3 regions of the Bacillus sp. LH1 genome follow, and region 3 is predicted to be linked to each of the others. Evidence: predicted binding sites of a transcription regulator. Region 3 holds the regulator's gene; each other region holds the start of a gene.
What was found. Region 3 encodes CtsR, which represses protease genes until heat stress. Its sites were predicted from a motif close to ATGGTCAATAAAGGTCAAACA; they were not measured.
Positions count from the first base shown of each region.

Region 1: the regulator CtsR is predicted to act here: its motif matches at 7,861-7,881, upstream of clpB (ATP-dependent chaperone ClpB).
Region 2: the regulator CtsR is predicted to act here: its motif matches at 4,128-4,148, upstream of clpP (ATP-dependent Clp endopeptidase proteolytic subunit ClpP).

Region 1 is NZ_CM175007.1:1,197,193-1,207,811, reverse strand. It holds gene ACX9TM_RS06350 (DUF2268 domain-containing putative Zn-dependent protease) at 1-300, opposite strand, end outside; gene fabF (beta-ketoacyl-ACP synthase II) at 407-1,645, opposite strand; gene fabH (beta-ketoacyl-ACP synthase III) at 1,677-2,609, opposite strand; gene ACX9TM_RS06335 (ComZ family protein) at 2,998-3,174, opposite strand; gene ACX9TM_RS06330 (NAD-dependent epimerase/dehydratase family protein) at 3,229-4,101, opposite strand; gene ACX9TM_RS06325 (lipase family protein) at 4,131-4,865, opposite strand; gene ACX9TM_RS06320 (YjzD family protein) at 5,022-5,204, shown strand; gene clpB (ATP-dependent chaperone ClpB) at 5,243-7,843, opposite strand; gene ACX9TM_RS06310 (YjzC family protein) at 8,053-8,232, opposite strand; gene ACX9TM_RS06305 (Cof-type HAD-IIB family hydrolase) at 8,725-9,534, shown strand; gene ACX9TM_RS06300 (hypothetical protein) at 9,640-9,780, shown strand; gene ACX9TM_RS06295 (DUF3813 domain-containing protein) at 9,781-9,978, shown strand; gene ACX9TM_RS06290 (YitT family protein) at 10,004-10,619, opposite strand, start outside.
Region 2 is NZ_CM175007.1:4,996,005-5,006,623, reverse strand. It holds gene rapZ (RNase adapter RapZ) at 1-835, shown strand, start outside; gene ACX9TM_RS25985 (gluconeogenesis factor YvcK family protein) at 839-1,792, shown strand; gene whiA (DNA-binding protein WhiA) at 1,881-2,831, shown strand; gene ACX9TM_RS25975 (HPr family phosphocarrier protein) at 2,855-3,103, shown strand; gene clpP (ATP-dependent Clp endopeptidase proteolytic subunit ClpP) at 3,500-4,081, opposite strand; gene ACX9TM_RS25965 (DUF421 domain-containing protein) at 4,322-5,191, opposite strand; gene ACX9TM_RS25960 (DUF1657 domain-containing protein) at 5,212-5,418, opposite strand; gene spoVAE (stage V sporulation protein AE) at 5,430-5,780, opposite strand; gene spoVAD (stage V sporulation protein AD) at 5,777-6,793, opposite strand; gene spoVAC (stage V sporulation protein AC) at 6,794-7,270, opposite strand; gene ACX9TM_RS25940 (YhcN/YlaJ family sporulation lipoprotein) at 7,300-7,785, opposite strand; gene ACX9TM_RS25935 (DUF1657 domain-containing protein) at 7,879-8,085, opposite strand; tRNA gene ACX9TM_RS25930 (tRNA-Arg) at 8,290-8,365, shown strand; gene ACX9TM_RS25925 (response regulator) at 8,460-9,101, opposite strand; gene ACX9TM_RS25920 (sensor histidine kinase) at 9,105-10,619, opposite strand, start outside.
Region 3 is NZ_CM175007.1:91,307-101,925, reverse strand. It holds gene ispD (2-C-methyl-D-erythritol 4-phosphate cytidylyltransferase) at 66-746, opposite strand; gene ACX9TM_RS00540 (PIN/TRAM domain-containing protein) at 763-1,872, opposite strand; gene disA (DNA integrity scanning diadenylate cyclase DisA) at 2,033-3,106, opposite strand; gene radA (DNA repair protein RadA) at 3,110-4,486, opposite strand; gene clpC (ATP-dependent protease ATP-binding subunit ClpC) at 4,582-7,017, opposite strand; gene mcsB (protein-arginine kinase McsB) at 7,040-8,104, opposite strand; gene mcsA (protein-arginine kinase activator protein McsA) at 8,109-8,657, opposite strand; gene ctsR (transcriptional regulator CtsR) at 8,828-9,289, opposite strand; rRNA gene rrf (5S ribosomal RNA) at 9,498-9,613, opposite strand; rRNA gene ACX9TM_RS00500 (23S ribosomal RNA) at 9,663-10,619, opposite strand, start outside.

The sequences.
Region 1 (10,619 bases), 1.1 Mb from region 3:
CTCTTCTTGTACAGTTCGATTATAGGAATCTGATAATAAAATAAAGACAGGGACATCTGGACCTTTTAACCAATTTTTCAGTTTATCATACTCCAGGCTCAATTCTTTCCAAATTTCCTTTTCCTCTAATTCTTTAATTTCCTTTTCTCCGCGCATGATCGGGCGATACATCCCTTTTGAAATTAAAAAGCGATACAACCTTTCTTTTGGCAACGGAATATACTTCGTAAATTTCTCACAAAGTTTTTCTGGCCGTCCATAATATAAATGTAGCCATTCAGCTGTTTCAACAATCCCCATCTTTATCCCTCCTTTTTCTTATGTATATGCTACAGGAGAAAAAGGCGTAAAAATAAATAAGGAGTTTTTTCGCAATCTATTGCGAAAAAACTCCTTATTTCATCGATTATTTATACGATTTAAATACTAACACTGCGTTATGACCACCGAATCCTAATGAGTTACTTAATACTGCATTTACTTCTTGGTGTCTCGCTTGATTTGGTACGTAATCTAAGTCACATTCTGGATCCGGTGTCTCATAGTTAATTGTTGGAGGAATTACTCCGTCTGTAATTGATTTAATAGAGAAAATCGCTTCAACAGCACCAGCTGCTCCTAATAAGTGACCTGTCATTGATTTCGTTGAGCTAATCGCTACTTTATACGCGTGCTCGCCGAAAGTTTCTTTAATTGCCATCGTTTCATATTTTTCATTCGCATCAGTACTTGTACCGTGCGCATTAATGTAATCAATATCTTCTGGCTGTAGGCCTGCATCAGCTAAAGCTTGACGCATTGCACGCACTCCGCCTTCCCCACCAGGAGCAGGCATTGTAATATGGAACGCATCTCCAGTTGCACCATAACCAGCAATTTCCGCGTAAATGTGAGCACCGCGTGCTAATGCGTGCTCTAATTCTTCAAGAATTAGAATACCTGAACCTTCACCCATTACGAAACCGCTACGGTTTTTATCAAATGGACGGCAAGCCGTTGCTGGGTCTTCATTAAATGTTAATGCTTTCGCTGAGCTAAATCCTGCGAATGCCATACTTGTTAGCGGTGCTTCTGCTCCGCCTGTAATCATTGCATCAGCATCACCACGCTGAATTGCTTTAAATGCATCACCAATTGAGTTTGCACCAGATGCACAAGCCGTTACAGAACAAGTGTTAATTCCTTTTGCTCCTGTTGCGATTGATACTTGACCTGCTGCCATATCTGGAATCATCATCGGCACGAAGAATGGGCTCACGCGGCGTGGGCCTTTCTCAGTAAAAATCTTAAATTGTTCTTCGTATGTTTCCATACCGCCAATACCAGATCCAATCCATACACCAATTCGAGGTCCGTTTTCTTCTGTAATTTCAAGCTTTGCATCTGCAACTGCCATTTTCGCTGCTGCTACTGCATATTGTGTAAAGCGATCCATACGGCGCGCTTCTTTTTTATCAATATATTTCTCGACTTCAAAGTCGTTAATTTCCGCTGCTACTTTTGCTGGAAATAGTTCTGGATCAATTCTTGTAAGTCGCCCGATTCCAGATACACCCTTTTTAATGTTTTCCCACGCTGTTTCAACATCTGTTCCGACCGGTGTAACAGCTCCTAGTCCTGTAATTACGACCCTCTTTTTTTCCATACAAAATACACTCCTTTTTTTCTCTCAGTCCTTATTTACCCCAACGAAGAGCGACTGCTCCCCATGTTAATCCGCCGCCAAAACCAACAAGTATAATTAAATCACCGTCTTGAATACGTCCGTTTTGCAATTCCTCTACCATTGCAATCGGAATTGAAGAAGCTGATGTATTACCGAACTTCTCAATCGTCATACTCATTTTTTCTTGTGGTAAATTTAACCTCTCTCTTGCAGATTCCATAATACGAATGTTTGCTTGATGCGGTACTAAGAAATCCACATCTTCTTTCGTAAGACCAGCTTTATCTAAAACGCGAAGACAAGAATCACCAAGTTGACGAACGGCAAATTTAAACACTTCTCTGCCATTCATCATAACATACTCGTCTTGATAAAGGTGCTTGCCGCCACTTCCGTCTGCTCCTAATTCAAAAGATAGAACGCCTTTACCTTCTGAAACAGCTCCCATTACGACAGCACCGGCTCCGTCTCCAAATAGTACTGCTGTATTTCGATCGTTCCAGTCTACAATTTTAGATAGTTTATCACTACCAACTACTAATACATTTTTATACGTTCCTGTTTGAATAAATTGCTGCGCTGTAATCATTCCGTACATAAAACCAGCACATGCTGCACTTAAATCCATTGCGGCTGCATGTTTCGCTCCTATTGCTTCTTGAATTACACAAGCAACTGCTGGAAAAGCACGATCTGGTGTTACTGTTGCTACTAAAATAAGATCGATATCCTCTCCGCTAATTCCTGCATCTTCAAGTGCTTTTTTAGAAGCCTCTACGGCCATATATGAAGTATCTATTGTATCATCGGCAATGCGTCTTTCTGCAATTCCCGTTCTCGTACGAATCCATTCATCGGATGTTTCCATTATTTTCTCTAAATCGTGATTTGTGACTACTTTTTCTGGCACATATCTTCCGATCCCTAAAATGCCCACGTTCACATCGCAGCCCTCCGTTTTATATCAATTATTATGACTTGGTACTAATTTTAAAACATAAATGTATTTTTGTCTAGAATATATTTCGCATAAAACAGAAAGCTAACGCATTATTCACGTTATTTTTCATTAAAAGAAACGGAAACATACCTCTCAAATATAAAAAGACTCAAACCGCTTCTATTTACAGTTCGATCCTCTCTTTCATCTAAAAAGATGCTTTTTATTCTTTATCTGCTTTCCTTCTAAACTAGAGAGTTCTCCTCACTACTTTTCCTTTATCCTCTTCATATCTCTGGTTTTCTCCCAGGCAAGAATAAAAAAGGCCCTGACCGCTTCTATCCACGGTTCGGGCCTCTCTTCCATCTTAAAAAGATGCTTTTTATTCTTTTTATTCTTTATCTGCTTTCCCGAGCTCATAGGCCTCGTTCATAACTTTCATTAACAACTCTAACACCGGCTGTGCCTTCTCCATATCAAGTGCAATTCCATTATCATCTAAAATTGCCTTTGCTTCCGGTAAATGCTTCATTGCGATTTGTAAAAACTGCATGCTTTTTTCGTTCATATTATGCTCTTCCTCTCCATTAAAACTTTCACATACAATAGTGTAACACGCGTACTACCCTTCGTATAACTCTTTATATTTTTTCATGTGTGCCAGTTGCTTATTTAAACCGTATTCTAACGGAGTATTTCTTTTTATTGAAATTACCTCGATAGCCTCATCTCTTACTTCGTTATTATTTTTATTTACTTTATCATCCGCGCGTAAAAGATTCATACCTTTTTCCCATAATGACTGTTTACCACTAAGTAAATTGTATATACCAAGATGCGCCCCGTTCGTTCCATTTTCCCATAAGTATTCACATACATCTTCAACGTAAAGTAAATCATTCCCCTTTTCCTCAATCGTACAACGGCACTCTTTTTCACCTAATTCTGATAAAATAAGCTGATGAAACATCATAAAGGACGGTTGCCACGGTCCATATAATGTTGGAACTCGAAATACACTATATTGTAAATTCCCTTTTTTCAATCCTTCTTCTACTTTCAAAAATAGTCGCTTATTTTCGGATTCATCTGTACTGCCTACTTCAATAGAAGAAATTAAATTTAACTTCACTTTTTGTTCTTCACACATTCTTATAATTCGCTTTAAATATTGTAATATGACTCTTTCATTCCGAAATCCACTTTGCTGATTTGGCTCATATAAGCAAAAGTAAACAGTATCGAATCTCTCTTCCTCAACCGATCTCCATCCCTCTTCATCTCTTATCGAATAATACGTAAATAATGCATTTCGCCCAATTAATAATAACTTCTCTTCATTAATTTTCGTCATACTATCGAATTCATCAAAATCAAGACCATATACTTCCACTTCTTCTGCAATCATTTTATTTACAAGGTGATAACCTACAAACGTAAGTGCACCTACAATTAGCACGCGTTCCATACCACCAACCCTTTCCCTCTGAAACAAATAGCTCCTCATTTATGTATATGGGAGCTTCATAATTCTTCTTCATATTTTTTAAAGAAATCGGTCGTTTGCCTAACCATTTTATATTTCACATCTTGCAGATGGAACAAGACAGAAGTATCACATTGATTTAGTTGCCTCATTTTCTCATATCTACGCAACTGCTGTTTTCTTCCTCTTTTTTCTTGTGTTGATACGAAAATTTTAACAGGTACACAAGATGGAAGAAGCGTAAATGATTTCTTATTTATTTTTGATTCTAATTCTTCTTCTTTGGCATCATACGCCAAACTTAATTCCTTCACGAGTCTCTTGTAAAAAAACTTATGCTCTTTCTCAAACTCCACATATTCTGGTAAATCTAAACACGGATTTAACATAATGACAGAGCGTATACACTCAGGGTATTTGTTCATCATTTCGAGTGCTACAAGTGCTCCCATACCATCTGCCATAATGTGCATTTTCGCATTCAATGTCTCTTTTCTCAACACAACGTCATATAAACGTTTCGCTAGACGAACAGATTGGTCGTTTCCCCAATGTCTTCCGTATAAATTAGAAGAAAAGACTGTGTAGCCTTGCTCAATAAGGCCATGTAAAAAATAAGATCTACCCGCATGCTGTGTCCATAAACTTGTACCATTCTCAATAAAGTAGTTATAATCACCGAGGAGCATAACAGAAAATCCATTTGGCTTCTCCGGTAAATAAATGACACATGGTTCTTTTTCTAAGTAAAAAAAACGTTCCGTAATACTCATTTTTCCCCCGCCTTATTTTCTAAACATATAAAACCACTCTTTTATAATGTATGAACGGAATGCAAATTTGCGTTGAAAAATCTACAAATATTTTTCTATATTCTTTTTTCAATTGTGTTACAATAAGGACAGATTGAACGAATAGAGGTGTAAAATATGCGTTTCATTTGGGCATTAATTTGGTCGTTCTTACTTGTACATATGATGAGCTATGTAATCGGCTCTATGACTGGCGGTACATACGACTTTAACCAAGCGTCTATTTTCTCAGTTGTTCTTGCTGTGTTAGTACTAGCAATTTCAGCTGCAATTCCAAACGAGCCAGTAGAACAACACTAAAAAAAGAGTCCGGATTTTATCCGAACTCTTTTTTATTTTTATTTCACATGAACGACTAACTCGTTATTTTCTACATCAACAACTACGTGACTATTATCAGTAATTGTTCCTGCAATTAATTCTCGTGCTAATTTCGTTTCCACTTGACGCTGTACGTATCGTTTTAATGGACGAGCTCCGTACATTGGGTCGAAACCTGCTTCCACAACAAATTCTTTTGCTGCATCTGTTAATTCTACTGTAATGTGACGGTCAGCTAGACGACCTTGTAGTTCTTTTACAATTTTATCAACAATGCCTTTAATTTCATTCGTTGTAAGAGGTTTGAATAAAATAATTTCATCCACACGGTTTAAAAATTCAGGGCGGAAATGTCCTCTTAATTGCCCCATTACAAGGTCTCTTGATTCCTCTTTAATGGAACCATCTTCTTCTAATCCATCTAGTAAATGAGCAGATCCAATATTTGAAGTCATAATAATAACTGTATTTTTAAAGTCCACTGTACGGCCCTGTGAATCTGTAATGCGTCCATCATCTAACATTTGTAATAAAATGTTGAATACTTCTGGATGTGCTTTTTCAATTTCATCTAATAAAACAACGGAATATGGTTTACGTCTTACCGCTTCTGTTAATTGACCGCCTTCTTCATATCCTACATATCCAGGAGGTGCACCAATTAAGCGAGACACGGCGTGTTTTTCCATATACTCAGACATGTCAATGCGAATCATTTGCTCTTCACTATCGAATAAAGACTGGGCTAACGTTTTTGCAAGTTCTGTTTTACCAACACCTGTTGGTCCTAAGAAGATGAAAGAACCAATCGGGCGGTTCGGATCTTTAATACCAGCGCGAGCACGAAGAACTGCGTCTGACACTAAGCTTACTGCTTCCTCTTGTCCGATGACACGCTCTGATAAGATTTGCTCTAAGCGTAATAATTTCTCGCGTTCACCTTCCACGAGTTTCGCAACAGGAATACCAGTCCAGCGTGAAACAATATCTGCAATTTCTTCTTCACTTACTTCCTCACGTAATAAACGATTTTCTTGTTTATTATGCGCGCCCATTTCTTCCGCTTCTTTTAACTCTTTTTCAATTGCGGGAATTTTCCCGTGACGAAGTTCCGCTGCTTTATTTAAATCGTAATTGCCTTCTGCTTCTTCTAATTCACGACGCAAACGTTCTAAATGTTCACGTAAGTCACGAACTTTGTGAATGTCTTCTTTTTCTTTCTCCCATTTCGCTCTCATGCCACTTGCAACTTCTTTTAAATCCGATAATTCACGTTGCAATGTTTTTAGACGCTCTTGGCTACCACGATCCGTTTCTTTCCCAAGAGCCGCTTCTTCAATTTCCAGCTGCATAATGCGGCGCGTTACTTCATCTAATTCTGTTGGCATAGAATCAATTTCTGTACGAATTGTTGCACACGCTTCATCAACAAGGTCAATTGCTTTATCAGGTAAGAAGCGATCTGAAATATATCGATCTGATAAAACTGACGCTGCTACAATCGCACGGTCATGAATATTTACACCGTGATAAATTTCAAAGCGTTCTTTTAATCCACGTAAAATGGAAATTGTATCTTCAACAGTTGGTTCTTCTGCTAATACTTGTTGGAAACGTCTTTCTAGCGCTGGATCTTTCTCAATATATTTGCGATATTCATCGAGCGTCGTCGCCCCGATACAATGCAGTTCACCGCGCGCAAGCATCGGTTTTAACATATTTCCTGCATCCATGGCTCCCTCTGTTTTACCAGCTCCAACTATTGTATGAAGTTCATCAATGAATAATAAAATGCGTCCTTCACTCTTTTTAATTTCATTTAATACAGCTTGCAGACGCTCTTCGAACTCACCACGGAATTTCGCACCAGCTACGAGTGCACTCATATCTAACGCAAAAATCGTTCTATCTTTCAATCCTTCAGGTACATCCTTTTTCACGATACGCTGTGCTAGCCCTTCAACGATTGCTGTTTTACCAACACCTGGCTCCCCAATTAAAACAGGATTGTTTTTCGTTTTACGTGAAAGAATACGGATTACACGTCGTATTTCACTATCACGGCCGATTACAGGATCAATTTTCCCTGCTCTCACTTCCGCCACTAAATCACGACCATATTTTTCTAACGCTTCATAAGTTGCTTCTGGATTTTGGCTCGTCACTCTTTGATTCCCCCGAACTGTCATTAAAGACTGTAATAAGTTATCTTTCGTAATATGCAATCTTGTAAATAATTGATTTATATCGCCTTTTTCTTCAGAAAAAGCAAGCAATACATGTTCTACTGAAATGTAATCATCCTGCAGTTTTTCTGCTTCTTTTCCTGCTCTTACAAGAAGTTGTTGCAGAGCGCTCGTTACATACAATTTCCCAACTTCTGCACCGCTCCCCGTTACAGAAGGTTTCTTTTTAATTAAACTTTCAGCACCTTGCTTTAATGCTTCTATATCAACATTCATTTTTTGAAATATACGTACTGCTAATCCATCTTGCTCTTCTAATAATGCAAGTAATAGATGAACAGTATCCACCTCTTGGTGATGATGAGATACCGCTAAAGATTGGGCACTCATAATCGCCTCTTGTGTTTTTGTTGTCATTTGATTTAAGTCCATCTTTACAGCCCTCCAAAAGTTTGACTTTCTTTGACCTTTGATTTGATTATACGCCAACTGACTTTTTTATACAATAATTTTGCCTATGTATTTTCAAACTTATTATTTGAAAAAGAAAAAGAGAGCATTCATTATACTGCTAAAAAATACGGTAAATGAAATTACAATGTGTAACGACAAAAAAGCCGCAATAATGATTGCGGCTTCTGTTACGGTTTTCTTTTATATGTCCACTGGCGGTTATGATTCGTGTTATCCGGAAACTTTTCACCGGCAGTTAATTTCACCATTTGCGGATCTTTCACCATACTTCCCGTTTCACCAATTTCTACGTAAATGCCATCATTCGGCGCTTTTTGTCCAGAACGAAACCTGCGATTTTGTCCCATCTTCATTCTCCTTCCATGACGTCTTGCCTCATTAGTATATCCATTTTAAAAGAAAGCTTTTCTGTCATGTTTAGGAAACAGTACTACATCTCATTCTTGTACATATATATGAATGACACAAGCGTAAGCAGGGATTTCTTTCCTACCTGTAGAAAAAAAAAAGAAACCAACCTACTCTAGGCTAGTTTCAAAGGAGAGTCAAACATATACGAGAAGATTACATGTTCATTATATGCCTCATCACACGAGCAATGTAACCCTTTTCACAATTTGTACATAATGAAAGAAACATTGTTTGAACTTTCTAAAAAGATATTGACTTTTCTTAATTTCCAACGATAAATAGTAGACACCACAGCACTTTGAGACGTAAGATGGATATATAGTGAAATTTCCATCTATGGTGATTTCACCGAGTCTAACCTCTTATTTCTGCATATTAAAAACGGAAATACAGATAGATACAAAAAAATTATTATAAGAGGTGAAATTATGAACAAACAACATTTAATCGCATTAGACTTAGACGGCACTTTATTAACAGACAACAAAATAATTTCCACTCGAACGAAACATACAATTGCAAAAGCAAAGGAACAGGGACATATTGTTGTTATTTCAACAGGACGTCCATTCCGTGCTAGTTATGATTACTATAAAGAACTTGATCTTAACACACCTATCGTAAACTTTAACGGCGCTTACGTACATCATCCTCTTGATTCAAACTGGGGAACACATCACTCTCCTCTTGAGCTAGCAACAGCGCAAGAAATTGTCCGAGCTTGCTTTGATTTTGGCGTAAAAAATATATACGCGGAAGTAATGGACGATGTGTATGTTCGTGAAATTGATGAAGATAAAAAACATATTTTCGAATTCGGCTCTCCTAAGATTTTTACGGGAGACTTATTAAATATTTTAAACGATCATCCAACTTGCTTATTAATTGACGCACATGACGAGCATTCTACTGCAATTCGTCAACATTTAACCGATATGCATGCGGAAGTAATCGACCATAGAAAATGGGGCGCACCTTGGCCGATTATTGAAATTGTGAAAAGCGGATTAAATAAAGCAGTTGGATTACAAAAAATTTCTAGTCATTACAACATTCCACAAGAGCGCATTATCGCTTTCGGTGATGAAGATAATGATTTTGAAATGATTGAATTTGCTGGTCACGGCATCGCAATGGGAAATGCCATCCCTGAATTAAAATCACTCGCAAACCATACGACGTTAACGAACGAAGAAGATGGTATTGCTTTATATTTAGAAGAGGTTCTTGGGTTGTAATCTAAAAATTCCCTACTTATAGTTTCCTGCCAAATGTCCATACTATAAGTAGACGCATGAGACATCGCGTCGATTGTTTTCAGCTAAATAAAGGGGGTTTTTCGAATGGGTAAAAAGAACAAATCAAAACGTTTTATCCAACAAGGAGCCGATGCTGTTATGAAGCATGATGCAAGATTCCCGTACAGAGGTACATTAGCTGAGGCAGAAAAAGCAAGAAGTAACTCTTCTTTTGGAGGGGTTTAAATGGGGAACTTACTATTCCAACAAGCTAGAGATGCTGTTGAAAATGCCGTATCTTGTTCAAGCGGTACTGAGCAACAAGATCTCGTGTATAGAGCAAAAAATGCTTTGCAATCCGCTTACGCAAACTCTTCAACTGCTGAAAAAGTTCAGCTCCGTGAAATGCAAGAGCAATTGCAAAACATTACGAATTTACATTAAAAAAGAGGACCAACTTTGGTCCTCTTTAATCTTTCCGAAACAATCCGAACACCCCAACTGTTTGCAGTATATTTGTAAATGCACCTGGGTCCACTTGTTTAATAATCCTCTCTAATTCGTATAACTCATAACGAGTAATAACCATCATTAACATTTCTTTATTTTCATTCGTATAAGCACCTGTTGCTGGTATCGTTGTAATCCCTCTTACTAATCGCGAGTGAATCGCCTTTCTTACATCTGCCCCATTCTTCGTAACAATTAATGCTGTAATCTTTACATGACGAGTATGAATTGCATCAATAATTCTCGTTGATACATATAAAGTCACTAGCGTATATAACGCTTTTTCCCATCCATATACATAGCCAGCAGCGATAATGATAATTGCATTAAAAAAGAAAAAGTATGTACCGACAGGCTTATCTTTTATTTTTGATAAAATCATGGCGATAATATCTAATCCACCTGTAGAAGCACCCCACTTTAAAGCAATCCCTACTCCAATTGCCGAAATAATCCCGCCAAAAATCGCATTTAATATGATATCATTCGAAACCGCTCTAACAGGGATGATTTCTAGAAACAGAGTCATAAATATAACACAAAGAAAACTAAAAAAGGTGAAGGCCTTTCCAACC
Region 2 (10,619 bases), 460 kb from region 3:
TGGAGCCGGAAAAACAGTAGCTTTACAAAGTTTTGAAGATTTAGGATATTTTTGTGTGGATAATTTACCACCGATGTTATTGCCAAAGTTTATTGAGCTTATGGCGGATTCAAAAGGGAAAATGAATAAAGTGGCACTTGGTATTGATTTACGTGGCCGCGAGTTTTTCGAACATTTATGGGGAGCACTTGATGATTTATCAGAACGTACATGGATTATTCCTCATATTTTATTTTTAGATGCGAAAGATAGTACGCTTGTAACTCGTTATAAAGAAACGAGACGTTCGCATCCACTTGCACCAACTGGTTTGCCGTTAAAGGGAATCGAAGCAGAGCGTAATTTATTAACAGATATGAAGGCACGAGCGAATATTGTGCTTGATACATCGGATTTAAAACCGAAAGAATTACGTGAAAAAATTGTTCACTTGTTCTCAACAGAAACTGAGCAAGCATTTCGTGTAAATGTTATGTCATTTGGATTTAAGTACGGTATTCCAATTGATGCAGATTTAGTATTTGATGTTCGTTTTTTACCAAATCCATATTACATTCCACATATGAAGCCATTAACAGGACTAGATGAAGAAGTTTCTTCGTATGTACTGAAATTTAATGAGACACATAAGTTTTTAGAGAAGTTGACGGATCTGATTACTTTCATGCTGCCTCATTATAAAAGAGAAGGCAAAAGTCAACTTGTAATTGCAATTGGATGTACAGGTGGACAGCATCGTTCTGTTACGCTTACAGAATACCTTGGGAAACATTTGAAACCAGAGTATAGTGTTCATGTATCTCATCGTGATGTGGAGAAGAGAAAGGGCCATTAAGGGATGAAAAAAGAGAGAAAGCCTAAAATTGTCATCATGGGAGGCGGAACTGGACTCTCTGTTTTATTAAGGGGATTAAAGCAATATCCTGTTGATATTACAGCAGTTGTTACAATTGCTGATGATGGTGGCAGTTCGGGTAGATTACGTGATGAGCTAGAAATTCCACCTCCAGGTGACATCCGTAACGTACTTGTTGCGTTATCGGATGTAGAGCCACTGGTGGAAGCTTTATTTCAGCACCGTTTCACAACAGGAGACGGACTGAAAGGTCATGCGTTAGGAAATCTATTGTTGGCAGGTATGACCTCGATTACAGGAGACTTTTTCCATGCAATTACAGAAACAAGTAAAGTATTAAATGTCAGAGGACGTGTATTACCAGCAGCGAATCAAAGTGCGGTACTTCATGCGGAACTTGAAGATGGGGAAATTGTAACAGGTGAATCAAAGATTCCTTATTACGGAAAGAAGATTAATCGTGTCTTTTTAACTCCAGAAGATGTAGAGCCATTGCATGAAACGTTGGCTGAGATTAAACGAGCTGATTTACTTGTTTTCGGTCCTGGAAGTTTGTATACGAGTATATTGCCCAATTTAGTTGTTAACAAAATTGGAGACGCTGTTCTTGCTGCAAAGGCGAAGAAGGTATATGTATGTAACGTTATGACACAAGCGGGTGAAACGATGGGATATACTGCTTTTGATCATGTGCAGGCGTTACACGATCATTTAGGGCAACCATTTATCAATACTGCAATTGTAAATAACCGTGAGATTCCTTGTGAATTACGCAAGTCATATGAGGAAGAAATGTCTACACCAGTTGTAGTGGATGAAGAACGTTTTGTTGAAAATAATATTGATGTTATTCAAGAGGGATTAGCGAAGTATGATGATCATGTTGTAAGGCATGATACGTTAAAGTTAGCGTCCATTTTATATTCATTGTTATAAATATGCGTTGCCTCGTTTGAGGTAGCGCTCCTCATTCATATAGGACAAGAATTTTGTTCCATAATAATCGTATAAGGAGGTGTTGACTGTGTCATTTGCATCAGAAACAAAGAAAGAGTTGACGAATCTTGAGATGAAGGAATGCTGTGAGAAAGCAGAATTATCAGCGTTACTTCGAATGAACGGGTCGCTTTCTTTTTCAAACCGTCGTCTATCTATCGATATTCAAACGGAAAATGCGGCAATTGCAAGAAGGATTTATACGCTTTTGAAAAAAGGATATGACGTGACGGTAGAATTGCTTGTCCGTAAAAAAATGCGCTTGAAGAAAAATAATGTATATATTGTGCGGCTTGTTGAGAAGTCTCGCGAAATATTAGCTGATCTTCATATCGTTCGAGATGACTTTTCATTTATTCGAAATATATCACAAGAATTGATTGAGAAGAAATGTTGTAAACGATCGTACTTACGTGGCGCATTTTTAGCAGGTGGTTCAGTAAATAACCCAGAAACATCATCTTATCATTTAGAAATCTTTTCGTTATATAAGGAACATAATGATGCTATATGTGAACTGATGAACGGATTTGATTTAAATAGTAAGACGTTGGAAAGAAGAAAAGGGTACATTACGTATTTGAAAGAAGCAGAAAAAATTACAGAGTTTTTAAATATTATAGGTGCTCATAATGCACTTTTAAGATTTGAAGATATTCGAATCGTACGTGATATGCGTAATTCTGTAAATCGTTTAGTGAACTGCGAAACAGCTAATTTAAATAAAACAATTGGTGCAGCACTAAGACAGATTGAAAATATTCGTTATATTGATGAGACAGTTGGTCTTGATATTTTGCCGGATAAATTACAGGAGATTGCACAATTACGAAGAGATTATCAAGATGTAACATTGAAAGAGTTAGGTGAGATGGTATCCGGGGGGAAGATTAGTAAGTCGGGTATTAATCATCGTTTGCGTAAAATCGATGAAATCGCAGAGAAATTACGCGCGGGGGAAACGTTAGTAAAAAAATAAGAGGTTAAAGGGGAAATGGAGCTGTGGTTCAAAAACGAGTTCAGGTTTCATTAAAAAACGGTTTACAAGCACGTCCGGCTGCGTTGTTTGTACAAGAGGCAAATCGCTTTCATGCAGATATCTTCATCGAGAAAGATGGAAAGACAGTAAATGCAAAGAGCATAATGGGGATTATGAGCTTAGCAATTGGAACTGGAAGCATGATAACAATTACAACAGAAGGTTCAGATGCAGAAGAGGCTTTAGAAGCATTAGCTGCATATGTACAATAAGAAGCTATCGCGTATATGCGATAGCTTTTTTGTTTTGTTGTTTGTGCGGATTAGCGGGGAGGGGTATTTAGCTGGTTTGTCCTTGTCGGAGATTGTCGGTAAATCGATATGTTGTGTCGAACCGTTGATATATTAAAAAAATCGTTGATATAATTTAAGTTTTGTTCGATATAATTGAAAAATCGTTGATATATTTAGGTGAATACCAGGGTGGGTATCCAGAAGGAGGTGCATGATAATAAAAAAGCACCCTGTAATAGGGCGCTTTTTTATGTATCCAGCTCCAGCGGCTAGAATCTCCGGTCGCTTCGCCCCTTCATTCGAGGCAAAAAGCGCCTCGGAATCAGGTGCTCCATCGCCCTGTGATTCTGAACGAGCCGCTTCCGCTTTTAAGTATTAACGATTTGTAAAGATCTTATCGATTAAACCGTATTCTAAAGCTTTTTCTGCTGTCATGAAGTTGTCGCGGTCTGTGTCGCGTTGTAGTACTTCAAGTGGTTGACCAGTGCGGTCAGCAAGAATTTGGTTTAGTTTTTCACGTAAGAATAGGATACGTTTTGCAGCGATTTCGATTTCAGTCGCTTGACCTTGTGCTCCACCAAGTGGTTGGTGAATCATTACTTCACTGTTTGGAAGTGCGTAACGTTTTCCTTTTTCACCTGCTGCAAGTAAGAATGCACCCATAGATGCAGCCATACCGATACAGATTGTTGATACTTGTGGTTTAATAAACTGCATTGTATCATAGATTGCCATACCCGCTGTGATAGAACCACCAGGGCTGTTGATGTAGATGTGAATATCTTTTTCTGGATCTTGAGATTCCAAGAATAAAAGCTGGGAAACGATTGAGTTAGCTACGTTGTCATCAATTGCACTACCAAGCATAATGATGCGGTCTTTTAATAGTCGAGAGTAAATATCGTAAGCGCGTTCTCCACGATTTGTTTGTTCAATTACTGTAGGAATTAAATTCATCTGTTATTTCCTCCTTATAAAGCTTTCTTAGTCTTATAATACAATTATGGTCAATAAAGGTCAAACGAAACCACTTTAAATCAAAAAAATATGTAGTTGTACCATGAAATATTCGCTATGTTTTCGAAATTCCCTGCTTATGTATCTTCAACATCATAACCGAATTACATAAATTTAAACGTTACGAAAACTGGAGAAAAAAGAAAAGAACGCCTTTTAACTGAAGCGTTCTTTCGATAATTAGTCTTTTAAAAGATAGGTTACTTTATTTAAAATCTTTTCGATTTGTTTCGCGTTTTTACTATACATTTCGCTTGCTGACTTCGACTTTGTTTCTAGGGAAAATAGTTCAAGATCAGCATGACATTTTTTTAAAGATGCTAATAATAAAGGTTTGTTTTGAGGAGAAGGCATTTGGAGTTTGTCATTGTAAATGTCGATAGTAAGTTGTCCGTATGAATCCACTTGACCAAGGAAGACATTTTCAATAACAACACCGATTTTTTCTAATTCTGAATGTAGCCAAGCGCGGTTATGTCCGCTTGCTGAAAGAGGTTCATCTAGTACATTTCCATCCATAATAACAGTTTGTGGTTCTTTTTCATTTGGCACTTTTAAACCGAGATCTTTTGCTGTAAGTGGCTGAGAATCTTTCTTTAATAGTACATTTAATTCTCCACTCGGTTCTAAGACCGCAAATTCGACTTCCGCTATACTGAATGCACCATTTCCTCTAAGAAGTTCAAGTAACTCATCACTTGTATATTTCTCTTTCTTTAAGTTATCCTCAAGTACTTTTCCGTCTTTTATTAGCACTGTCGATTTTCCTTCAAAGAAATCTCTAGCGGCTTTGTTTTTTAAGGAAAGAATGCCAACAAAAAAAGGTACCGAGGCGAAAATAAGTATTGCAAAGACGCCGTGGAAAAATTTTGAATCAAGCCCTGTAGATACTTGGGCAGCGATGTCACCGATTGTCATTCCCGCTATGTATTCAAAAAAGGAAAGTTGAGAGATTTGCCTTTTTCCTAAGCACTTTGTAATAGTGAATAAAATAATTAATATGAATACAGAGCGAAGGATGACAAGTGTCCATTCCGGTAGGTGAGACATAGTCATTTCCTCCAGTCTACTTAAAACCCTTTATATTGAGGTTCTTCACGTTCTAATACTGAAACTCTATCCTGTAAATCAGCGATGACACTGTCCATTTCTAACATACATTCATGAAATACGCGTTTTGCTTCATCGTCTGTAGAGTTTAGCGAAAGGGAACTTAAGCTTGCTTGAGCTCCTCTTACACTAGCAAGGCAAGTTTTTACGCTAGAGATAACAGTCATATAAACACCTCTTATCCTTTCGGTTTGAATAATAATGCTCCAATGAAGCCGAAAATAATAGCTGCTGATACACCGGCGCTCGTTACTTTAAACATGCCGGTAATAACGCCAACGATGCCATGTTTTGCAGCTTCTTCCATTGCGCCATGAACGAGGGCATTACCAAAGCTTGTAATAGGTACAGTTGCCCCGGCTCCAGCGAAATCAATTAATGGCTCATACAAATTAAATCCATCTAATATAGCTCCAGCAACAACGAGTGTTGCCATTGTATGAGCGGGTGTTAGTTTGCCGACATCAAACATAAGTTGGCCGATTACACATATGAGTCCGCCAATGACGAAAGCCCAGAAAAAAATCATTGCGTTGCACCTCCAAATTCAATCGAAACGGCATGAGCGATACACGGAATCGTTTCTTCTTGTTGGAATGTAAGTGGAGATAGTAAAGCGCCTGTCGCAACGACAAGTATTTTTTTGAACTCTCCTCTTTTCATTCGGTTTAATAAATGACCGTACACGACTGTTGCGGAACATCCAGGCCCACTAGCACCAGCTATGACAGGTTGTCCTTCTCTATAAATGATAATTCCGCAATCTTGAAATTGTTCGCTCGTTACTTTCGTTCCGTGTTTATGTAGTAAGTCATAAGCAATTTCGCGTCCTACATGTCCGAGATCGCCTGTTACGATTAAATCGTAGTAAGAGGCATCAATTTGGCGTTCACGTAAATGGGCTTCAATTGTATCAACTGCAGCTGGAGCCATTGCACCTCCCATATTAAACGGATCCGTTAATCCCATATCAACAACTCGCCCAATCGTTGCAGATGTTACTCTTGGACCATGGCCAGTATCGCTTAAAATAGCGGCTCCTGCTCCGGTTACTGTCCACTGTGCAGTAGGCGGCTTTTGTCCACCGTATTCAGTAGGGTAGCGGAATTGTTTTTCTACAGCAGTATTATGGCTTGAAGCTCCAGTTAATAAATATTTTGCACCTTTTGCATTTACGATACTTGCTCCAAGTGCTAAACCTTCCATAGAAGTAGAGCAAGCCCCGAATAATCCGAGATAAGGAGTGCCCAGTGTGCGGCAAGCAAAGCTTGTTGGAGTGATTTGATTAATTAAATCTCCTGCGAGTACGAATTGAATATCGTCTTTACGAAGTTCTGCTTTTTCAGTAGCGCGGCTACAAGCTTCTTCGAATAAAATTTTATGTGCTTTTTCATAGGAATCTTGTCCAAGCCATAAATCTTCATGAAGGATATCGAAGTCTTCTGGGATGTTCCCCTTTGCTTCAAATGGTCCACCGACAACCCCTGTTGAGATAATGACTGGTTTGTTTTCAAATACCCACGTTCGGTGTCCTTGTAACATTTATAGCCCTCCCCATTGAACGAGAATCGTTTTAATAAGTGCGATGACGAAAGCGGAAAATACACCAAATAAAATAACAGAACCAGCTAGTTTAAACATATTGCCGCCAACGCCAAGGACAAATCCTTCCGTTCGATGCTCAATACATGCGGCAATAACAGAGTTACCAAATCCAGTAACAGGTACAGCTGTGCCAGCACCAGCAAACTGCCCAAAACGATCGTATATACCAAATCCAGTTAGTAACATGGAGATGAAAATAAGAGTTGCGACTGTCGGATTGCCTGCTGAGCGTTCAGTGAAATCAAAATATGTGATATAAAAAGTAGAAATGAGTTGTCCGATGAAGCAAATAAAACCACCGACGAAAAAGGCTTTTATACAATTTTTTAAGACAGGTCTTTTCGGTTCGCGTTCTTGTTCGAATTTTTTATACTCCTGTTGTACAGGGGTTAAGTTTTTATCTTTACTAGACATTGCAATCCTTCCTTTTCTTTTAAAAAGCGTTAAGTGTTAGACTCCATTTTTTTACCAATGAATTTTAATTGTTTATTAATTTCATCTTTAGATACTTCTTTTTCCTTAATTTTTCTTTCGAGTTTTTCGAGTAACATAAAGATTTTTTTATCTGTACTGACACGAACATCGAAAGTAGGATGCTCATCACTTAGCTGCTTTTGAAGCTTCTTACGAAGAGGTTTTAATCCAAACCTTTCGTGATGCTCAGGTGTAACTGCTATGTAGAGATCTAAATTTGAATTCACTGCTGTGCTTTTTATAATTTCATCCATAGCGAGAGCTCTTTTCTTCGCTCCTTGTGATATAGATTGATTAAAGGATTCCGTACTCGTCTTTGTTAACTTTGGACCTTTTTCTTTCTCCGTTCGTTTTGCTTCTTCTTTCACTTTTTTATCTAAAGGACTATTATCACATCCGGTAAAAGAGCTAAATAGAAGTGCAAATAATGCGGTTATGAGGCCGAGTTTTCGCATAATTATCATTCCATTTCTATTGCAATATGTAATGTGATAGAAAAAGGATGACTGCATATCATCCTTTTTCTATTTCACAGCAAGACTGATTCGTTATTGCTGTGAGTATTGTGGTTCTTCTTGTTGGACTTCTTCAACGCGTGGGTTTAAAGAATCGATAATCGTTTGTGTTTGCTGCGCAGCTGTTTGGAAAAGTTGCTTCGCTTGTTGGTTATCCGTATCAAGAGCGAATCCCTCTAAGCTAGCTTGTGCACTTTTTAATCCAGAAACAGTTTGCTTTAGTTTCGTAATTACAGTCATTGAATGAAGCCCCCTTTGGAATATCAATTCAAAGATTATAATTTGTGAGTTGGGGTGAATTTATGATTGGAAAATTTAGGGGTGAAATAGATTTTATATGCCTTTAGCTAAGATGCATAAGGTATTACGGGGATATTTTTATTGATTTAGATGGATTTTATTGCTATTATTATGAGAAGAAAATGAAGTGTTTTCTATAATCATGCGCCCATAGCTCAGTCGGATAGAGCGGTGGTTTCCGGTACCACGTCTGCCGGGGGTTCGAATCCCTCTGGGCGCGTCAAAAAGTCCTAACTTACGTTTTGTAGGTTAGGACTTTTTTGTTTATCTCATTATTTGAGGGTTAAACAAAACAAACTGATGGAAGTCTCATTTTATATGTGTACTTTCAAAATGCCTTGTCTCATTGCTTCTGTTAAAGCTTCGGAGCGTGATCCTACTTTTAATTTTTTGAAGATTTTTGTTAGGTTGTATTCTACAGCTCTTGAACTCATGTACAGTTCATCAGCAATTTGTTTATTGCTACTTCCTTTAGAGACGGATTCTAAGATTTCTAATTCTTTTTGTGTAAGAAGAGCGGTTTTATTTTCAAGTTGTTGAGTCGTTATATCGTCTGTACGTAGTTGACGTAATAACGAAATAGGAAGTAAAGTATATCCGTTTACAGCTGCACGAATTGCCATTAATAGCTCTTGCTGAGAAGCTGATTTACTAATAATGCCGCTGATACCAGAGTTTATTAATAAATTGAATTGGGATACGTATTCAAAACCTGTATATAAAATGATTTTTGCATCTGTTTGAATATGTAATATTTTCTGGGCGAGTTCAATACCACTGCAATTGGGCATATTCATATCCAAGAGGTATACGTCAAAAGGTGTAGCATCACTTTTTATAAGTGCTTCCTGTTCATTTAAAATATATTCTGCTTGCATATCTTCTTCTAATTCAATCATGCTCTTTGTTCCTTCGCCTACAATTTGATGATCATCTACAATTAATACTCGAATCATTATTTACCACCTCGGAACTGTAATGTTTATTTGAAGTCCTTTTTTTGCTTCGGATACTATATGTATTTCTCCACCAATTGATTGAAGCCTTCCTTTTATACCGGAAAGCCCCATATGCTGCTTAGGAGAGTGGGGAGTGTCTATATTAAAACCTTTGCCGTTGTCTCGGTAGTCTAGGAAAATACAGTTATTCTCTTCCCATAAAAAAATCGATACGATGGTTGCCTCGGAATGTTTATCTGCGTTTGTTAGTAGTTCTTGAATGATGCGATATAAAGATAAAATTTTGTCAAAATCGTAATGATGTTCTTGAATTGATTCATGATCAAATTGAATTTGAAACTGCACTCGTAATTGTGTTTGGGCTAGCAATTCTCTTAATGCACCAATTAAACCAGCATCTGATAAAAGTGATGGACGCAATTCATTACATGTGTCGCGAATTTGTTGTATTACATCGTGCATACCGAAGTGGATTTTTTTTAGTTCATTTTTTAATTCTAGTGGAACGGATTTGTTTTTTAGTAAAGAGTCTAGTTTGCGGTACCATACAATTTGATCTTGTAATGCAGAGTCGTGTAAATCTGAAGCAAGTCGGCGCCTTTCTTGTTCAGAAATTTGAAAGAGTAGGCGTGATAAGCTTGCAGAATTTGTTTTGGATTCTAAACTCTCCTGCTCTAGAGAATGAATAATTTCATTAATGGTATACAAGTTTTCGTAAATAAGACGGACGTATGTCGTGACAGTGATGAACCATGATTTTTCATGCGTATTATATTTAATATTATTCACTTTTGTTCCAATCCAGATGTAGTGTTTTATATGTTTAGTAGAGTATAAGTAAATACCGATGCATCCATCATCCTCTAATAAATCATTAATTAGTAATGCTGCCATACTCCATTTTTTCTTTTTAGAAAGTGTGAAATCTTTCGTTTGTCCATATCCGTTGCATCGTGTATATGTGTTTTCTTTCATATCATATTGAACAAATTGAATAAAAGAAGGTTTCAACATCGAAACGATTTCATTAGTGAATTTTTTCTCTAACTCTTCTGTTTTCATAATAGATGATAGCTGTGCGGTAAACTGTTCAATATTTACGTATAAGTTTGTTTTAGTCCGAAAGAGGTGATTACGAAATGTAAAATCTAATCTTTCTTTTAATATGAGAAATAGAATATTTAACGGAAAAATAATAATAAAACTTTGCAGCAGTCGAGAGAGAAAATTGTCTTTGTAATAAATGCTCCAGCTCGTAATGATTGCAATTAATAGAGTTGGGATTAATGACAGAAATGCGTAATACCGTAAACGATCAAATACAAAATCTACATCAAAAATCTGCTTCGTCGCTACTAAATAAAAATAACCGATTGGAAGAGCGATTAGGAACATAGCTCCAATATCTGCTGAGAGAATCGGTGTACTGAATATTGCATCTGGAAGGGCATAGAGTGTAACGAACGGAAAGAAGGCAATGGAATGAATCGTGAGCATTAATTTTAAAAATGGTTT
Region 3 (10,619 bases):
TCGCTATCCTTATAAAGAAAAGCCCGGCTGTTGCCGAGCTTTTCTTTATTAACACGTCATCAATGTTATTTCTTTTGAACACGTAGGAAACTTTCAGCAATTAATAGATCTTCCGGAGTCGTCACTTTAATATTATAGTAACTCCCCTCTACTACACCTACTTGCTTCCCAACACGTTCTACAAGACTTGCATCATCTGTGCCAAGAAAACAACTTTGCTTTGCGCTTCTATGAGCTTCTAGCAAAAGAGAAACAGAGAATCCTTGTGGTGTTTGTACAGCGTTAAGTTGAGATCGCTCTACCGTTTCTACAACAACACCCTGCTCTACTTTCTTAACAGTATCTTTTACTGGCACTGCACAAATGGAAGCTCCATATTTTTCTGCTGCAGTTAATACATCGCGAATCACTTTATTCGTTACGAACGGGCGCGCCCCGTCATGCACAAGAACATATTCGACACCACTCGCATACTGAAGTGCGTTATAGACGCTATCTTGTCTTTCGGCTCCACCCTGAATGAATTGTACGTGCTTTTCAATCTGGTACTTCTGCATTAACTCTTCAAAATACGGGCGTTCTTCTTCGTTAATTGCCATAATAATACTTTTGCACGCTTTATCTTTTTCAAAAGCACGCAATGTGTGCACAATAATTGGTACTTCATCTATAAGTAAAAATAACTTATTTTTACCAGCACCCATTCGTTTTCCTTGGCCCGCTGCCGGAATAATTAATGTATACATATTAATAATCCTCTACTTATAATGCTTTTTCTAGCAATTTACGTTTTGCGAAAATCATACGACCAGCCGATGTTTGTAATACGCTAGTAACAAGTACGTCAAGTTGTGAACCCACATACTCTCTACCATCTTCTACTACAATCATCGTACCATCATCTAAGTATGCAACACCTTGATTTTGTTCTTTACCATCTTTCACAACATAAACACTTAATTCTTCACCAGGGAGTACGACTGGTTTAATCGCATTAGCTAAATCATTAATGTTTAACACCGTAACCCCTTGTAATTCAGAAACTTTGTTTAAATTGAAATCGTTTGTTACTACAGTTCCACCAGTGATTTTTGCCAACTTTACAAGCTTGCTATCTACTTCTTGGATATCATCGAAATCGCCTTCATAAATTTCTACCGGAATTGGCATCTCCTTTTGAATACGATTTAAAATGTCTAGCCCTCTGCGGCCACGATTACGCTTTAAAGCATCTGAAGAATCGGCAATATGCTGAAGCTCTTCTAATACGAATTGCGGAATGACAATTGTTCCTTCTAAAAACTTTGTTTGGCAAATATCTGCAATACGTCCGTCAATAATTACACTCGTATCGAGAATTTTCCAATGAGTCGTAGATTTTTCTGCTTCGACCTCTACCTCTTCATTCTCACTATTGTTTTTCTTCTTACCTCCGCGTTGGGGTAATGTAAATAATCCTAGCAATTCATTCCTCTTTTTAAATCCTACTTGGAATCCTAAATATCCAAGTAAAAGGGTGAAGAACACTTGCAACACCGTACTAATAACTGGAATTGTAAATTCACGAATTGGTATCAAAATTAAATATGCAACAATAAGACCAGAGATTAATCCTAATGTACCAAATAAAACATCTGCTACAGGCGCCTTTACCAGAGCCTCTTCAATATGCTTAATAAGTTGAACAATATAATCTACAAGCCAAAATGTTGTTAAAAATAAAATAATTGCACCAATAATTGCACGAACATACGATCCTTCCAACAAAGGAACCGCACCGATATCTAATACATTAATAATTTTTGGGATTAAGTAAATCCCTAACGCTCCCCCGATCACTAAAAAGAAGAGCTGTACAATCCGTTTTAACATCCAACCACCTCCTACTCATTATTAACCATTGTTTCGCTAATCAAAACGCCGAATGCAAAAGCGGACGTGTTTTTTTGTAAATAGTTTTATTTACCAATATATCATATCATATACCAAAAATGTTCTAGTGTCGTTATATTATAGAATCAATGTAATATTCTTAATTGTGTCTACTCATATAGAGATGCTCTTGAATTCTTTTTAGACCTTCTCGTATTTTCTTCGCTCTCACTTCTCCAATTCCTTCCACATCATCCAATTCATTAATAGTTGCTCGGCAAACACCTTGCAATGTTTTAAATCGATTAATTAAATTCTCGATAATAAGTGGCGGAACACGAGAAATCTTGCTTGTGATTCGGTACCCTCTAGGTGTCACACTTTCTTCTAAACTTGTTTGTCCTGGATAGCCAAGCAATTTAACTAAATCACTATCCTCTAAAAGTTGTGTATTTGCAAGATCTTGTAACTTTTTCAAGATTTGATGATGGTCTTGTGTTTTCTCCTGGTGATAATCTTTAATTAACAATGCTGCCTCTGCCTCTAAATCAGCTAGTAATTCTGTAAGCTGTAAACGAATTAACCTACCTTCTGTTCCTAACTCATGAATATAGCTCAATATTTCATTTTTAATACGCAGCACCATTTCAACACTATGTAAAACGTGAACCACCTCGGACATTGTAACGACCTCTTCAAATTCTAGAATACCCAAATTCGTAATGCCGTCATTCCATACAGCCTTATATTTTTCTAGCGTTTGAATTGCTTGATTTGCCTTCGTTAAAATGACACCTATATCTTTTAATGTATAACGTAAGTTCCCTTGATATAGCGTAATTACATTACGTCTTTGTGAAATGGCCACAACAAGGCTGCCCGTCTGCTTTGCTACACGCTCTGCTGTTCGGTGACGCATACCTGTTTCAATAGAATCAATAGATGAATCTGGAACTAACTGTGCGTTTGCAATTAAAATTTTACTTCCAGTTTCATTTAAAATAAGTGCTCCATCCATTTTTGCTAATTCATATAAACTAGCAGGAGAGAATGCGCAATTAATATGAAAACCACCATCAACAATGCTTTTAATCTGCTCATTATACCCAAGAACAATTAGTCCCCCCGTTTGTGCGCGAAGTACATTATCTATCCCTTCGCGCAGTGGTGTTCCTGGGGCCACGAGCTGTAAAATGTTAATCATACTTTTGACACGTTGCTTATTTTCTTCCATAGCCTAGCCTCCTAATGTCAAACGAAGCGCTTCTCCCAAATTAGAAACACCTACAACCTCAATCCCCTCTGGAATTGTCCATCCCCCTAAATTTTTTCTAGGAATGATAGCACGTTGAAATCCTAATTTAGCTGCTTCTTGTACACGTTGTTCAATTCTTGATACTCTTCTTATTTCTCCAGTTAATCCAACTTCTCCTATTACCGCATCAGTTGGTGCCGTAGATTTATCTCTAAAACTTGAAGCTATACTTAAGGCGACAGCTAAATCAATTGCCGGTTCGTCTAATTTCAAACCACCAGCTACTTTTAAATACGCATCTTGATTTTGTAATAGTAAACCTGTTCTTTTCTCTAGTACCGCCATAATAAGCGAGACACGATTATGATCAATTCCTGTCGCCATTCTTCGAGGATTTCCAAAACTAGTAGGGGAAATTAATGCCTGTATTTCTACTAAAACTGGTCTTGTTCCTTCCATTGAGGCAACTACTGTTGAACCTGCAACTCCAACTGGTCTTTCCTCAAGGAAAATTTCAGAAGGATTTAAGACTTCTGCAAGGCCAAGTTCTTTCATTTCAAAGATACCCATTTCATTCGTAGAACCAAAACGATTCTTTACAGCTCGTAAAATACGATATGTATGGTGTCGATCTCCTTCAAAGTAAAGAACTGCATCGACCATATGTTCTAGCATACGCGGTCCCGCAATTGCACCTTCTTTTGTCACATGTCCTACGATGAAAATTGGGATTCCCTTTGTTTTTGCAAGTTTCATTAATTCTGCTGTACATTCACGTACTTGCGCCACACTACCAGGAGCTGATGTCACCTCAGGTAAATGTATCGTTTGAATAGAATCAATAACAACAAAAGCAGGATTCATCTCTTCAATATGTGCTGCAATACGCTGTAAATCTGTCTCTGATACAACAAATAGATTACTACCATTTACATGTAAACGATCTGCACGAAGTTTAATCTGCTTTGCTGACTCCTCACCTGATATATACAATACATCATATGAAGCATCTGCTAATTGCGAGGAAATCTGTAATAATAACGTTGATTTTCCAATCCCAGGGTCCCCACCAATAAGTACTAAAGATCCATCTACAATTCCGCCACCTAGTACACGGTTAAACTCTTGAAATTTTGTTTCAATACGTGCCTCAGACTTTGTTTCTACTTCTGTAAGACGTCTTGGTTTTGTTACTTCTGTTTGAATTGCATTTGCATAATTTAGGCGTCTGGATGATACAACGGGTTCCATCTCTTCAACAAGCGAATTCCATTGACCACACCCTGGACATTTACCCATATATTTTGGTGATTGATAACCACACTCTTGACATGTGAATTTTGTTTTCTTTTTAGCCATATCTTTTTATATTTCACTTCGCTTTCATCTATAAACATTTGACCTTCTCGTACAAGAAAGAGGGCTATCTCGTAGCCCTCTTAGTTTGTCTATACTTATTTTACCTTTTCAGCACTATGAATGACAAATGTTTCCCCTTCTACATCAAAGATAACTTTTTGACCTTTCTCAATAGCACCTTTTAAAAGTTCTTCCGATAGTCTATCTTCTACATGCTTCTGAATTGCTCTACGTAGTGGACGAGCACCATATTCACGATCAAACCCTTTATCAGCAATAGCTGCAATCGCTCCTTCTGTTAAGTGCAATTCAATTTCTTGTTCTTTTAAGCGATTCACTAACTGATTTACCATAAGAGTCACAATTTCTTGAATATGTTTTTTCTCAAGCATATGGAATACGATAATTTCATCAATACGGTTTAAGAATTCTGGACGAAATGCCTTTTTCAGCTCATCCATTACTTTACCTTTCATATCCGAATAATCACGGCTTTCATCTTGTACGTTAAATCCAAGATGTTTGTTACGTTTTAACGCCTCAGCACCAACGTTAGACGTCATAATAACAATCGTATTACGGAAATCAACTGTACGTCCTTTAGAATCAGTTAAACGACCATCTTCCAATACCTGTAGTAGAATATTAAATACATCAGGATGTGCCTTCTCTACTTCATCTAATAGGACAACTGAATAAGGCTTACGACGAACCTTCTCTGTTAATTGTCCGCCTTCTTCATACCCAACATATCCTGGAGGAGAACCAACTAAGCGAGAAGTTGAATGTTTCTCCATATACTCAGACATATCAATGCGAATCATTGCATCCTCATCACCGAACATAGATTCTGCCAATGCTCTTGCTAATTCTGTTTTACCTACACCTGTTGGCCCTAAGAAAATAAATGAACCAATTGGACGTTTCGGATCTTTCAATCCTGCTCTTGCACGACGAACAGCTTTCGCTACAGCCACTACAGCTTCATCCTGACCGATGACACGATCATGAAGAATGGATTCTAAGTTTAATAATTTATCAGTCTCTGTTTGTGCAAGTTTAGAAACAGGGATACGTGTCCATGTAGAAACGACATTTGCAATATCTTCTACCGTAACCTCTGAATTTTCTTTTCCTTGTTGCTCTTTCCACTGACGTTTTGTATCTTCCAATTTCTCACGTAAGCGTTGTTCCATATCACGTAAGGAAGCAGCCTTTTCAAACTCTTGACTTTGTACAGCCGCATCTTTTTCTTTTCGAATTTCCTCAAGCTTCACTTCAAGCTCTTTTAAGTTTGGTGGTGTTGTATAAGAACGCAAGCGAACTTTTGAAGCAGCTTCATCAATTAAATCAATTGCTTTATCCGGTAAGAAACGATCCGTAATATAACGATCAGAAAGTTTTACAGCTGCATCAATTGCATCATCTGTAATAGACACACGGTGATGCGCCTCATAACGATCGCGTAACCCTTTCAAGATTTGAGTTGATTCTTCTAGACTCGGCTCATCAACATGAATTGGCTGGAAACGTCTCTCTAAAGCTGCATCCTTTTCAATATATTTACGATACTCATCTAAAGTTGTCGCACCAATACATTGTAATTCTCCGCGTGCTAAAGATGGTTTTAAAATATTCGATGCATCGATTGCACCTTCTGCTCCACCTGCACCGATTAATGTATGAAGTTCATCAATAAATAGAATAATATTCCCTGCTTGACGTATTTCATCCATTACTTTCTTTAAACGATCTTCAAACTCACCACGATATTTCGTCCCAGCTACCACTGTCCCCATATCTAGTGTCATAACACGCTTATCTCTTAACGTTTCAGGAACTTCATTATTTACGATTTGCTGTGCTAACCCTTCAGCAATTGCTGTTTTACCTACACCAGGCTCTCCAATTAACACTGGATTGTTTTTTGTTCTACGGCTTAACACTTCAATTACACGTTGAATTTCTTTACTACGTCCAATAACAGGATCCAAACGATTCTCACGTGCAACAACTGTTAAGTCGCGCGCTAAACTGTCTAGTGTCGGTGTATTTGCATTTGTCGATGAACCACCTTGGTGACCTGAACTTGCTTCGTTACTTCCAAGAAGTTGTAACACTTGTTGTCTTGCTTTGTTGAGGCTTACACCTAAATTATTTAATACACGTGCCGCTACACCTTCACCTTCACGGATTAAGCCAAGTAAAATATGTTCTGTTCCAACGTAAGAATGTCCTAGCTTACGCGCTTCATCCATAGACAATTCAATAACTTTTTTAGCACGAGGTGTATAATGTACAGTTTGAGAAGCTTCTGTTCCACGTCCAATTAACGCTTCTACCTCTTTTTGCACTTTCTCCGGGCTCAATCCAAGAGCAATTAACGCTTTTGCTGCAATTCCTTCACCTTCGCGTACAAGCCCAAGTAAAATATGTTCTGTTCCAATGTTATTATGCCCAATGCGAATTGCTTCCTCTTGAGATAAAGCTAATACTTTCTGTGCTCTTTCTGTAAATCTTCCAAACATCATAGAAATCGCCTCCTACTTGCGCTTAGTTTTTTTCAATACGTAATCGCTCACGGATTAAGGTTGCTCTTCGATAATCTCTTTCTTCTGGTCCTAAAGGTCCTCCTGCATATTGTTGTAAAATACCAGGTTGCGTAAGAACCATTAGCTCAGTCAAAATATTTCTCGATATACCTTTTATATATCCTAGATCAATACCGAGTCGTACATCCGATAAGCAAGTTGCCGCTTCTGCAGATTGAATTAAACGACTGTTTGCTAGTATACCGTAAGAACGATAAACCTTATCTTCAAGCTCAATGCTCGAATTTTGTACAATTAATTCTCTGGCCAATTTTTCTTGTTGTATAATTTGCTGCATGACACTCTTTAAATCTGCAATAATATCTTCTTCGGATTTCCCTAACGTCATTTGATTTGATACTTGAAATATATTACCTAACGCTTCGCTACCTTCACCGTATATTCCTCTTACTACTAAACCTAATTTTTGAATTACTTGTATAATACGGCTAATTCTTTTTGTTAAAACCAGCCCTGGTAAATGAATCATTACAGAAGCTCTTAATCCTGTACCAACGTTAGTAGGACAACTCGTAATATATCCAAGTGATTCATCAAAAGCATATTCAACCTCTTTCTCAATCCAATTATCTATTTGATTGGCGCTTTGAAGAGCCTTTGATAACTGTAGTCCTGGAAATAGGCACTGAATCCTAATGTGGTCTTCCTCATTAAGCATCACACTAATGTGTTCGCTTTCTGATAACAGACATGCTCCATATTCGGTCCCTGCTAGATTTGGACTAATTAAATGCTTTTCGACTAAAACTCTCCTTTGAAGAGGAGTTAGTTCATTCATTTTTAATAGTCCAAACTTCCCAAAGGGCTCTACCGCTTTATTTATAAATTTCTTTTTAAATAATTCTTGAACCTTTTGAGCTTCCTCTTCGTTTTGCATAGTAGAAAATTGATATTGCTTAAAATTACGAGCCAAACGAATTCGACTACTTAAAACAATATCAGAATCAGGGCCATCCCCCTTCATCCATGGACTAATCGCTTCATTCATAATTTTGTCCAGTGACATAGAACTACTCCCCCTCTCTATGCTCACTAAGCTGAGTTTCAAGCCCTCGAATTTCATCTCTTACCTCAGCAGCTTTCTCAAACTCCTCATTCTGTACATATTGTTTCAGAATAAGTTTTAGTTCATCTAATTCTTTCTTTAAGTGGATATTTCCTTCCATTCGTTCCGGAATTTTTCCACAATGTTCTGTATGTCCACCATGAAGTCGCTTTAACAATGGGTTTAAGTGTCCTTTAAATGTATCGTAACAAGAAGCACAACCAAAGCGTCCCACTTTTGTAAAATGTTCATATGTCATCTTACAATCTGGACATCTTACTGTATTTGTATTTGAAAACCCGTTTTTTCCTTCTCCAAACATTGTTGATTCACCGTGTAATAAACCAGCAAATACATCATGAAATGAAAAGTTAGACTGTGATGATTGAAAGAAAGACGTATAGCCACTTTGCTCCGCACATTGCTCACAAAGATGAACTTCCGCCTTCTTCTCGTTGATTACTTTTGTATAATGTAAAGTTGCTGGTCTTATATTACAGTTTTGACAAGTCATCAATATCCCCACCTTTACAACAGGAACGATCTACCTCATGATACTTTTCATACATTACTAGATTGTCCTCTTTCCTTAATCCACTCAGATAAAAGTACATGCTCTTTTTCAAAACTTCTACAATATTTAACTGCCCTATCTTAATTATCATTCTTTTACAAAAGCTGTATTTATTTATATTTCAGTGTTCTTAACATTGCGCATAATATTCGAGCCCTAAGTTCATCTCGAGAAGGAATATCCATTGATAATACAGAACGATCTAGTACACTTAACATTAATTTTGCTTCACGGCCTGTTATGATTCCCTCTTCTAATAAACGTATAATCATACTCTCTGCATTCCCTTGTGCAACGCTATGATCAATCATATGAAGCATTTGATCAATAATGTCTATATCATCATGCAGTTTGACTTTTATAATGCGAATGTAACCTCCTCCACCACGTTTACTTTCTACTACAAATCCTCTTTCTAATGTAAAACGGGTATTGATTACATAATTGATTTGAGATGGTACGCACTCGAATCGATCCGCAATCTCATTTCTTTTGATTTCAATCACATTATTATTACTTAAGTCAATAACTTGCTTTAGATATTGCTCAATGATATCAGATATATTTCTCATTTATCCGCCACCTTTATTGACTTTGACTATCTTTGACTTTAATTATATACGTATTAATAAAATTTGCAACTCTTTTGCTTATTCACTATCCTAGCCACATTCCCCTGCATTTAATCAAAATAGTAATTATTTAAGCATATTTTTTTAATTACTATGGATTATAAAAGAAAACACGAAAAAACACGAGTCATTTGACTCGTGTTTAGTTGCTTGGCGACGTCCTACTCTCACAGGGACAAGGTCCCAACTACCATCGGCGCTAGAGAGCTTAACTTCCGTGTTCGGTATGGGAACGGGTGTGACCTCTCTGCCATCATCACCAAACTATGAAGGCATATTCCTTCAAAACTAGATAACATTTGCTACATATTATATGGTTAAGTCCTCGATCTATTAGTATTCGTCAGCTCCACATGTCACCATGCTTCCACCTCGAACCTATCAACCTGATCATCTTTCAGGGATCTTACTAGCTTACGCTATGGGAAATCTCATCTTGAGGGGGGCTTCATGCTTAGATGCTTTCAGCACTTATCCCTTCCGCACATAGCTACCCAGCTATGCCCTTGGCAGAACAACTGGTACACCAGCGGTGCGTCCATCCCGGTCCTCTCGTACTAAGGACAGCTCCTCTCAAATTTCCTACGCCCACGACGGATAGGGACCGAACTGTCTCACGACGTTCTGAACCCAGCTCGCGTACCGCTTTAATGGGCGAACAGCCCAACCCTTGGGACCGACTACAGCCCCAGGATGCGATGAGCCGACATCGAGGTGCCAAACCTCCCCGTCGATGTGGACTCTTGGGGGAGATAAGCCTGTTATCCCCGGGGTAGCTTTTATCCGTTGAGCGATGGCCCTTCCATGCGGAACCACCGGATCACTAAGCCCGACTTTCGTCCCTGCTCGACTTGTAGGTCTCGCAGTCAAGCTCCCTTATGCCTTTGCACTCTACGAATGATTTCCAACCATTCTGAGGGAACCTTTGGGCGCCTCCGTTACACTTTAGGAGGCGACCGCCCCAGTCAAACTGCCCACCTGACACTGTCTCCCGGGTCGATAAGACCCGTAGGTTAGAATTTCAATACAGTCAGGGCGGTATCCCACCAGCGCCTCCACCGAAGCTAGCGCTCCGGTTTCAATGGCTCCCGCCTATCCTGTACAAACTGTACCAAAATTCAATATCAGGCTACAGTAAAGCTCCACGGGGTCTTTCCGTCCTGTCGCGGGTAACCTGCATCTTCACAGGTACTATAATTTCACCGAGTCTCTGGTTGAGACAGTGCCCAAATCGTTACACCTTTCGTGCGGGTCGGAACTTACCCGACAA